Regions from separate parts of the Kosakonia beeri genome, predicted to be linked through region 4. Evidence: predicted binding sites of a transcription regulator. Region 4 holds the regulator's gene; each other region holds the start of a gene.
What was found. The regulator PurR, encoded in region 4, represses purine synthesis genes. The targets are predictions, from matches to a motif close to CANGCAAACGTTTGCNTG.
Positions count from the first base shown of each region.

Region 1: the regulator PurR is predicted to act here: its motif matches at 1,077-1,094, upstream of purL (phosphoribosylformylglycinamidine synthase).
Region 2: the regulator PurR is predicted to act here: its motif matches at 1,213-1,230, upstream of cvpA (colicin V production protein).
Region 3: the regulator PurR is predicted to act here: its motif matches at 778-795, upstream of purT (formate-dependent phosphoribosylglycinamide formyltransferase).

Region 1 is NZ_CM135106.1:1,226,486-1,228,679, reverse strand. Features, by position in the region: gene purL (phosphoribosylformylglycinamidine synthase) at 1-986, opposite strand, end outside; gene mltF (membrane-bound lytic murein transglycosylase MltF) at 1,259-2,194, shown strand, end outside.
Region 2 is NZ_CM135106.1:1,522,131-1,524,324, reverse strand. Features, by position in the region: gene purF (amidophosphoribosyltransferase) at 1-635, opposite strand, end outside; gene cvpA (colicin V production protein) at 669-1,157, opposite strand; gene dedD (cell division protein DedD) at 1,355-2,065, opposite strand; gene folC (bifunctional tetrahydrofolate synthase/dihydrofolate synthase) at 2,055-2,194, opposite strand, start outside.
Region 3 is NZ_CM135106.1:2,098,039-2,100,232, reverse strand. Features, by position in the region: gene yebF (protein YebF) at 1-307, opposite strand, end outside; gene ACUY4S_RS10045 (YebG family protein) at 366-701, opposite strand; gene purT (formate-dependent phosphoribosylglycinamide formyltransferase) at 833-2,011, shown strand; gene kdgA (bifunctional 4-hydroxy-2-oxoglutarate aldolase/2-dehydro-3-deoxy-phosphogluconate aldolase) at 2,078-2,194, opposite strand, start outside.
Region 4 is NZ_CM135106.1:2,815,173-2,817,366, forward strand. Features, by position in the region: gene ACUY4S_RS13390 (MFS transporter) at 1-38, opposite strand, end outside; gene cydH (cytochrome bd-I oxidase subunit CydH) at 215-304, opposite strand; gene purR (HTH-type transcriptional repressor PurR) at 602-1,627, shown strand; gene punR (DNA-binding transcriptional activator PunR) at 1,647-2,194, opposite strand, start outside.

The DNA of each region.
Region 1 (2,194 bases), 1.6 Mb from region 4:
TTCGGCTTCGCACCGCGACCGGTTGCCCCTTCATCGCGGATTTCACCGCCGGATCCGGTTGCCGCGCCCGGCCAGGGCGAGATCGCCGTCGGGTGGTTATGGGTTTCGACCTTCATCAAAATATGCGCCGGCTCCTGATGGAAATCGTAACGCCCTTCACCGCGGTCAGCGAAGAAGCGGCCAACGTCAGAACCTTCCATCACCGCTGCATTATCTTTATAGGCAGACAGCACGAAATCAGGTGTTTGCTCGAAGGTGTTTTTAATCATTTTGAACAGCGACTTCGGCTGCTGCTCGCCATCAATCACCCAGTCGGCGTTAAAAATTTTATGACGGCAGTGCTCAGAGTTGGCCTGCGCAAACATATAGAGTTCGATATCATTCGGATTGCGTCCCAGCCGGGTAAAGGCATCCTGCAGATAGTCAATTTCATCTTCCGCCAGCGCCAGGCCGAGACGCAGGTTAGCGTCAATCAGCGCCTGGCGGCCTTTACCGAGCAGGTCGACGCTCTGCACCGGTGCAGGCTGATGGTGTTTAAACAGGCGTTCAGCATCCGCCTGCGAGGTAAAGACACTCTCCATCATCCGGTCATGCAATCCGGCGGCAACCTCGGCCAGCTGCGCGTCGGTCAGCCCGCTGGTTTCAACGTAGTAAGCCACACCGCGCTCAAGGCGATTGATTTTGTTAAGACCGCAATTGTGGGCGATATCTGTCGCTTTAGAAGACCAGGGAGAGAGGGTGCCAGGACGAGGAGTGACGAGCAGTAACGTTCCGGTCGGGGTATGGCTGCTCAGGTTCGGGCCATACTTTAGCAGGCGCTGGAGCCGGGCGTATTCGTCTTCGGTCAGGGTGTCGTTCAGATCGGCGAAGTGCGCATACTCGGCGTAAATATTACTTACCGGGAGGTTGGCCGCCTGAAAACGCGCCAGCAGTTTGTTGATACGGAAAGCGGACAATGCAGGCGAACCACGCAGAATTTCCATCATTAGTCTCTCGTCTTCGATTACGCAGCGTCGGGGACGCTTTAAGTGTGCACCAGGGGAAAACGGGCGTCATTATAGAGAATACTGCGCGCCTACGAAACCGTTTGCGTCGAAATAAAATCGCTGCGGATTTTTAACAATAGCTGTCGCCGAACGCTCTAATTAGTTGCCAACTGGCGTTTTGTTGCGCAGAATGCCGCACATTCACCGACAAAGATTACTGTTATCATCACGAAAACCTCCTGAGGCAAAGCACGGCGCAGAGAATTAACTCCTTGAAAAAATTTAAGATTAATTATCTGCTCATCGGCATTGTCACCCTGCTGCTGGCAGCGGCCCTGTGGCCTTCTATCCCCTGGTTCGGCAAAGCCGATAACCGCGTCGCGGCGATTAAAGCCCGCGGGGAATTGCGCGTCAGTACGATCGCCACACCGTTGACTTATACCAGTATTGATGGCAAATCCTACGGCCTGGATTACGACCTGGCGCAGCATTTCGCGGATTATCTGGGTGTGAAACTGAAAGTAACGGTCCGCCAGAATATCAGCCAGTTATTCGACGATCTCGACAATGACGATGCCGATATGCTGGCTGCCGGGCTGGTGTATAACAGCGAGCGCATCAAAAACTACCAGAGCGGCCCCGTTTACTATTCTGTCTCGCAGCAGCTGGTTTACCGCGTGGGTAGCCCGCGCCCACGCTCGCTGCAATCACTGACTGCCAGCCAACTGACCATCGCCCCCGGGCATGTGGTGATCGACGATTTGCGTGAGCTTAAAGAGAAAAAATACCCGGATTTAAGCTGGACGGTAGATGAAAAACTCGGTACCAATGCGCTGATGGAGCAAGTCCTCGAAGGCAAGCTGAGCTATACCGTGGCCGATTCCGTCGCCATTAGTCTGTTTCAGCGCGTGCACCCGGAACTGGCCGTCGCGCTGGATGTGACCGATGAACAACCCGTCACCTGGTTCAGCAAACGCGATGAGGACAATACACTGTCTGCAGCGATGCTCGACTTCTTCAATAATATGAATGAAGACGGCACGCTTGCCCGCCTTGAGGAGAAGTATCTCGGGCATGGCGACGACTTTGATTATGTCGATACACGCAGCTTCCTGCGCGCGGTGGACAGCGTCCTCCCCGATCTGCAACCGCTGTTCGAGAAGTACGCTCAGCAAATCGACTGGCGCTTGCTGGCGGCGATTTCCTAT
Region 2 (2,194 bases), 1.3 Mb from region 4:
ACGCTTTCAGACGCCACCATAAACTCAGTGCGGCCGTCGCCGATGTCACGCTTGCCCAGCACCAGCGGGCGGATACCGTTCGGGTCGCGGAACGCAACCATACCGTGGCCGATGATCATCGCCACGCAGGCATAAGCGCCGCGGATTTGACGGTTAGTGGCGGCAACGGCGGCGAAAATATTGTCTGCTTCCAGCGGATAATGACGGAAGTTATCCAGCTCGCTGGCAAAAACGTTGAGCAGAATTTCAGAATCAGACGTGGTGTTAATGTGGCGACGTTTCTCTTCAAACAGCTTTTTACGCAGTTCGTGGGCATTGGTCAGGTTGCCGTTATGCGCCAGCGTGATGCCGTAAGGAGAGTTAACATAAAAAGGCTGCGCTTCAGACGCGCTGGAGCTACCAGCAGTAGGATAACGTACGTGACCAATCCCCATATTGCCCTGAAGTCGCTGCATATGGCGGGCTTCAAACACATCACTCACCAGGCCATTTGCTTTGCGCAGACGGAAACAGTTGCTTGCATCAATGGTGATGATGCCTGCGGCATCCTGCCCACGGTGCTGTAACACCGTTAACGCATCATAAATCGACTGGTTTACCGGCATAACACCGGCGATACCGACAATACCGCACATACGTCTTTTCCTCGTTAAGCCACATCTCAGGGCTTATGCCCTGGGCAAGAAACTCGACGAACTTTGCAGATAGTCAAAGAACCATCTGATGATGAAGCTGAATTGCGGGATAAGCTGCGACTTTTGCCAGTCTTCGCTTTTCGACAGGCCTGTAAAGGTATCCAGAAAGAACAGAATGGCGGCGACGATTAGCACGCCACGCAGCGCGCCAAAACAGATCCCCAACACCCTGTCTGTACCCGACAGGCCGGTTTTCTCCACCAGCGCACCTAACACGTAGTTAACGATAGCGCCAACAATCAGCGTCGCGATGAACAGTATGCCGATGGCGATACCATTACGCACCAGTTCATCGTCAAAGCCCGTGAACCAGACAGACAGGTAAGTGTAGTAATGACTGGCAACAAAGAAAGCACAGCCCCATGTCACCAGCGATAACGCTTCACGAACAAAGCCGCGGATCAGGCTTACCAGACAAGAAAAACCAATCACCGCAATGATGGCGTAATCAATCCAGACCATATGTGTCCCACGATTTTACGCCCTGTCGTCCAGTTCGGGGCGAATTCTAACAGAAAAAGAAAACGTTTGCGTAGGGATTTCCTTCCCGCGCGTAAATAAAAATGGCGCTGAAAAAATATTCAACGCCACGGTTCTGGTCGCCAGTTATCTGGGCGTATTTTGCACGATTCCCTTCGTGCCTTCAGCAGGTGCCTGATTTAGTTTGGCGTATATCCCATTACCACACCGTTCAGTCCTGATAACTGATTCAGCTCGCCGAGCGAACCTTTTAGCTTGTCTCGCGAGGCGTCCGGCCCCACCAGAATACGGGTGATTTTACCCTGAACCGGCGTGCCCGGCGACGTGTAAACGCGATAACCCGCACCGCGTAATTTGCCGACAATTTCATTGACCTTATCGGCATTTTTCAGTGCGCCAAGCTGCACAACATACGCTTTGCCCGTCGGCGTCGGTTTCTCCTCCTGCGCTTTCGGCGGCGCAGTCGGTTCTTCATTTGCCATCGCCAGTTGCTCGCTGGTTTTGTCCCGCGAGGAAGGCTGTTGCGTCTGCGGTTTCGGCTGCGGTTTTTCTACCGGCTTAGGTTTCGATTGCGTGACCGGCGGCGTAATGACGTCCTGGGTACCATTACCGCTGGCCGCCAGCCTTGAAGCATCCAACGACGGTGCAGCAGCATCGCCCGCCCGCACCTCTTCCGCCGCGCCTTCCGGCGGCTGTGACGGCAACGCCTGCGTTGCTGCCGGCATCATATCTGGCTCATCGCGGTCGCCGGGTTTCGGCACCAGCGGGATCGCCGCAAATTCATCCTGATAGTGTTTTTTTTGCCCGTCGAGTAACCCTGGAAGAATAATCACCCCGAGTGCGACCAGCACAATAGTTCCCATTAAACGGTTCTGAAACTTACTCGCCACCGGTTCTCCCCGCTTCCATCGCTTCCATGACATGCGCCACCGTATGGAACGAACCACACACCAGCACGGTATCACAGACGTTTGCTTCCGCCATTGCCGCCTGCCAGGCCTGCGCCACATCCGGCCATG
Region 3 (2,194 bases), 720 kb from region 4:
TTGCAACCTTGTAGTGAATATCCGCGCTTTTACCGCGCACGGTTAACGGCACGGTCCATTTATCATCCTTGCCGACAATATCCTTTGCACTGATCCAGGCTATCGGATCGGCCTGGCCCAGTTTCTTTTGATCGTCCACCCAGCGCACAATACGATTCTGTAAATAATCACGCTTAACGCTGGCCGCGATCCCATCCGCGTTAAGTCCCTCGCAGGAGGGAAACTTGACCGTTTTGTCGTTTGCAGCCTGCGCCGTCATGCTGCCTGCCAGCAATAGTAAGCTGGATAAAACCCCTGCTATTTTCATGCTTATCTCCTGGTTCTTACCCATTCATAGCATGGTACAAATTGCTGGCAGTGCAAGATCAGGCGACTTCTGCGCGTTTACCCGCGCTTTTAATATCTACCGCGTCGTTCTGTTCACTCTCTTCAACGGCCGGAGATACCGTCGATTCCTCGTCTGCACCCGGTAATTTGCCGGATTTCAGAATACCGCTGAGCGCGTCTTTATGTTCAGCAAGCCAAAGAGCCATCTGGTCGCGGGTTTCGTCTTCCAGCGTGACAGGCCCGGTGGTCAGCCATTCCCCGAGGACTTCAGCCAGGTCGAGCATCTTGTCGTAAGCATCCGCTTCCTTTTTGCTGGCAAAAGACATTTTTTCCTCACCTTCTCTAATGACTACGTATTTAACTTCTACCGCCATGATGCAGCCTCATTTAACTGTGTATTTATACAGTATAGTAGCGCGATGGAAAAACCATCGCAAGTGACAAAAGACAGACGCAAACGTTTTCGTTTATACTGCGCGCAGTTTTTTTCCAACGGTAGGCTGCTATGACTCTTTTAGGAACTGCGCTGCGCCCTGCAGCAACGCGTGTGATGTTACTCGGTTCTGGTGAACTGGGCAAAGAGGTGGCTATAGAATGCCAGCGTCTCGGCATTGAGGTGATTGCGGTAGACCGCTACGCTAACGCGCCAGCCATGCATGTGGCACACCGTTCACATGTGATCAACATGCTCGATGGTGAAGCATTGAAGGTACTGGTGGCGAGTGAAAAACCGCATTTTATTGTGCCCGAAATTGAAGCCATCGCCACCGAAACACTGCTCGAACTGGAAGCTCAGGGCCAGCACGTTGTGCCCTGTGCCCGCGCCACCCAACTGACCATGAACCGCGAAGGCATTCGCCGCCTGGCAGCTGAAGAGCTGCAACTGCCTACGTCAAGTTACCGTTTTGCCGACAGTGAAGCCGCATTCCAACAGGCTGTTGAAGAGATTGGTCTGCCCTGTATCGTAAAACCCGTAATGAGCTCTTCAGGCAAAGGTCAGAGTTTTATTAAAAGCGCGGATCAGTTAGCCAAAGCGTGGGAATATGCGCAACAAGGCGGTCGTGCCGGCGCTGGCCGCGTGATTGTCGAAGGGGTCGTTAACTTTGATTTTGAAATTACGCTGCTAACCATCAGCGCGGCAGATGGTGTGCACTTCTGCGCCCCGATTGGCCACCGCCAGGAAGAAGGCGATTACCGTGAATCCTGGCAGCCGCAGCAGATGTCCGTCACGGCACTGGAACGCGCACATGCGATCGCCCATAAAGTCGTACTGGCACTGGGTGGTTACGGTCTGTTTGGCGTTGAATTGTTTGTTTGCGGGGATGAGGTCGTTTTTAGCGAAGTCTCTCCTCGCCCGCACGATACCGGCATGGTCACGCTGATTTCACAAGACATGTCCGAGTTTGCTCTGCATGTGCGTGCCTTCCTGGGATTGCCGGTTGGCGAGATCCGCCAGTATGGTCCCGCGGCCTCAGCGGTGATCCTCCCGCGGCTTAGCAGTCAGAACGTCACGTTTTGCAATGTTCAGAACGCGGTCGGCGCGGGGGTACAACTGCGTCTGTTCGGCAAGCCCGAGATCGAAGGCTCCCGCCGCATGGGCGTCGCGCTGGCCGTTGCCGACACCACCGAAAGTGCCGTTGAACGCGCCATTGCCGCGGCGGCGGCAGTACAGGTTCAGGGATAAAAAAAAGCCCGGTCGCATTATGCTGGCCGGGCTACTTTCCAGGCGGGGTCTTCACCCGCCTCGCTATTACTGTTTCGCGCCTTCGACAGCTTCGCGCGCCAGTGTTGTGATGCGATCGTAATCACCCGCTTCCAGCGCATCTGCCGGTACCAGCCAGGAGCCGCCGATGCACAGCACGCTTTT
Region 4 (2,194 bases):
CCAATCGCCAGGGCAAGCAAAGGAAAATTCACTTTCATAGATAGACTCCGGAAACACCGTGTCGGTGGATGACACTGTTGTAGAAGCCAAAAGTATGACAGTAATCACAAAAAACAGCAGTTAGCAAAATGACAAAAGATTATTGCGGGTTTGATAACAATGGGCAGAAAAGCGGGCAAAACGGAGGGAGAAAAAGCCTCTCCCTCGCGCGGGATCAATGCAGAGCTGCGGTCAGAGCGCCGAAAACAATCAGGCTCAGAACGATAATGGTGGTGAACAGTGAATACTTCAGGTCGGTGCTCATCAATTTTCTCCGTTTTAATTTCCACACAAAAAGTGCGTTAGCGCATTTTTGCACAAATAATCATAAAAATCTTGCAGGAATTCGTGAGACGAATGTTTTATCTCTTCCCCTTTTGCTCAAGATCAGACAAAATTCGACGCTAAATTTATTAGCGTACCGGCCATTGACTCCCCTCCTGACGTCCAGTGTCTTTTTCCCGGCGTACCGCATTCCCTTTCGCGGGTACAGGGTGATTGAAGGCAAACGTTTACCTTATGTATTATCAGGAGCTTAAGATATGGTCTGGAGTGACATCTGATGGCAACGATCAAAGACGTAGCGAAGCGAGCAAACGTTTCCACCACAACTGTATCACACGTAATTAACAAAACCCGTTTCGTCGCCGAAGAGACGCGCAATGCTGTGTGGGCGGCGATCAAAGAGTTGCACTATTCACCCAGCGCCGTCGCGCGCAGCCTGAAGGTGAATCACACCAAATCGATCGGTTTGCTGGCAACCAGTAGCGAAGCGGCGTATTTCGCTGAAATCATTGAAGCTGTCGAGAAAAAGTGTTTTCAGAAAGGGTATACCCTGATTCTCGGCAACGCCTGGAATGACCTTGAAAAACAACGCGCTTATCTGTCCATGATGGCGCAAAAACGCGTCGATGGTTTGTTAGTGATGTGTTCGGAATATCCGGAGTCGCTGCTCAGCATGCTGGAAGAGTACCGCCATATTCCGATGGTGGTGATGGACTGGGGCGAAGCCAAAGCTGACTTTACTGACTCGGTGATTGATAACGCCTTTGAAGGCGGCTATATGGCTGGTCGTTATCTGGTGGAGCGTGGGCATCGTGACATTGGCGTTATTCCCGGGCCGCTGGAGCGCAACACCGGCGCTGGGCGTCTGGCAGGCTTTATGAAAGCCATGACCGAAGCCATGATCACCGTGCCGGAAAGCTGGATTGTGCAGGGTGACTTTGAGCCGGAGTCCGGTTATCGCGCTATGCAGCAGATCCTGTCGCAGGCGCACCGTCCGACAGCCGTCTTCTGTGGGGGCGATATTATGGCCATGGGCGCGCTCTGTGCCGCCGATGAAATGGGCTTGCGCGTACCGCAGGATATTTCGCTCATTGGCTACGACAATGTGCGCAACTCCCGTTTCTTTACGCCGTCACTGACCACTATCCATCAGCCGAAAGACTCGCTGGGAGAAACGGCGTTTACCATGCTGCTGGATCGCATCGTTAACAAACGTGAAGAATCGCAATCCATTGAAGTCCATCCGCGCCTGATTGAGCGCCGTTCGGTTGCTGACGGCCCGTTCCGCGACTACCGTCGTTAATACTTTTCGGTGGGAGCCTTCACTCCGGCTCCCGCAACCATTCCCGGTTCAGTGTTTCACTGTCGCCCAAATAGTCCAGCAACCAGTTTAGCGCTGGCGAGGCTTCGTTTTGTTGCCATGTCAGGCAACAGGCTGCATCCGGGAAGGGATTTTCAAGTTCCAGCGCTACCCAGTCTCCGCTTTCCAGCCATGGCCGGGCAAAATGCGACGGGACCATTCCCACACATACCCCTGCCGACAGACACGCTTCCGACGAGGCCCAATCCGGTACCAGCACCCTCTTCTGGTTATCCAGCAGCCAGGTGATCCGCTTTGGCAGAGAACGGGAAGTATCTTCCTGGATCAATGAAGGCCAGTTGCGCAACGTTTCATCACTCAACGGGCTGTCGAGGCTCGCCAGCGGGTGACGGCTGGAAACAACGCACTTCCAGCTCAACATACCCATATCGCGGAACGCATAGCGCCCGCCCACCGGGATCGCCTGAGTGGCACCAATAGCCAGTTCAACTCGCCCGTCGGCCAGCGCATCCCAGACGCCGTTAAATACTTCCTGGTAGACCTGCAATT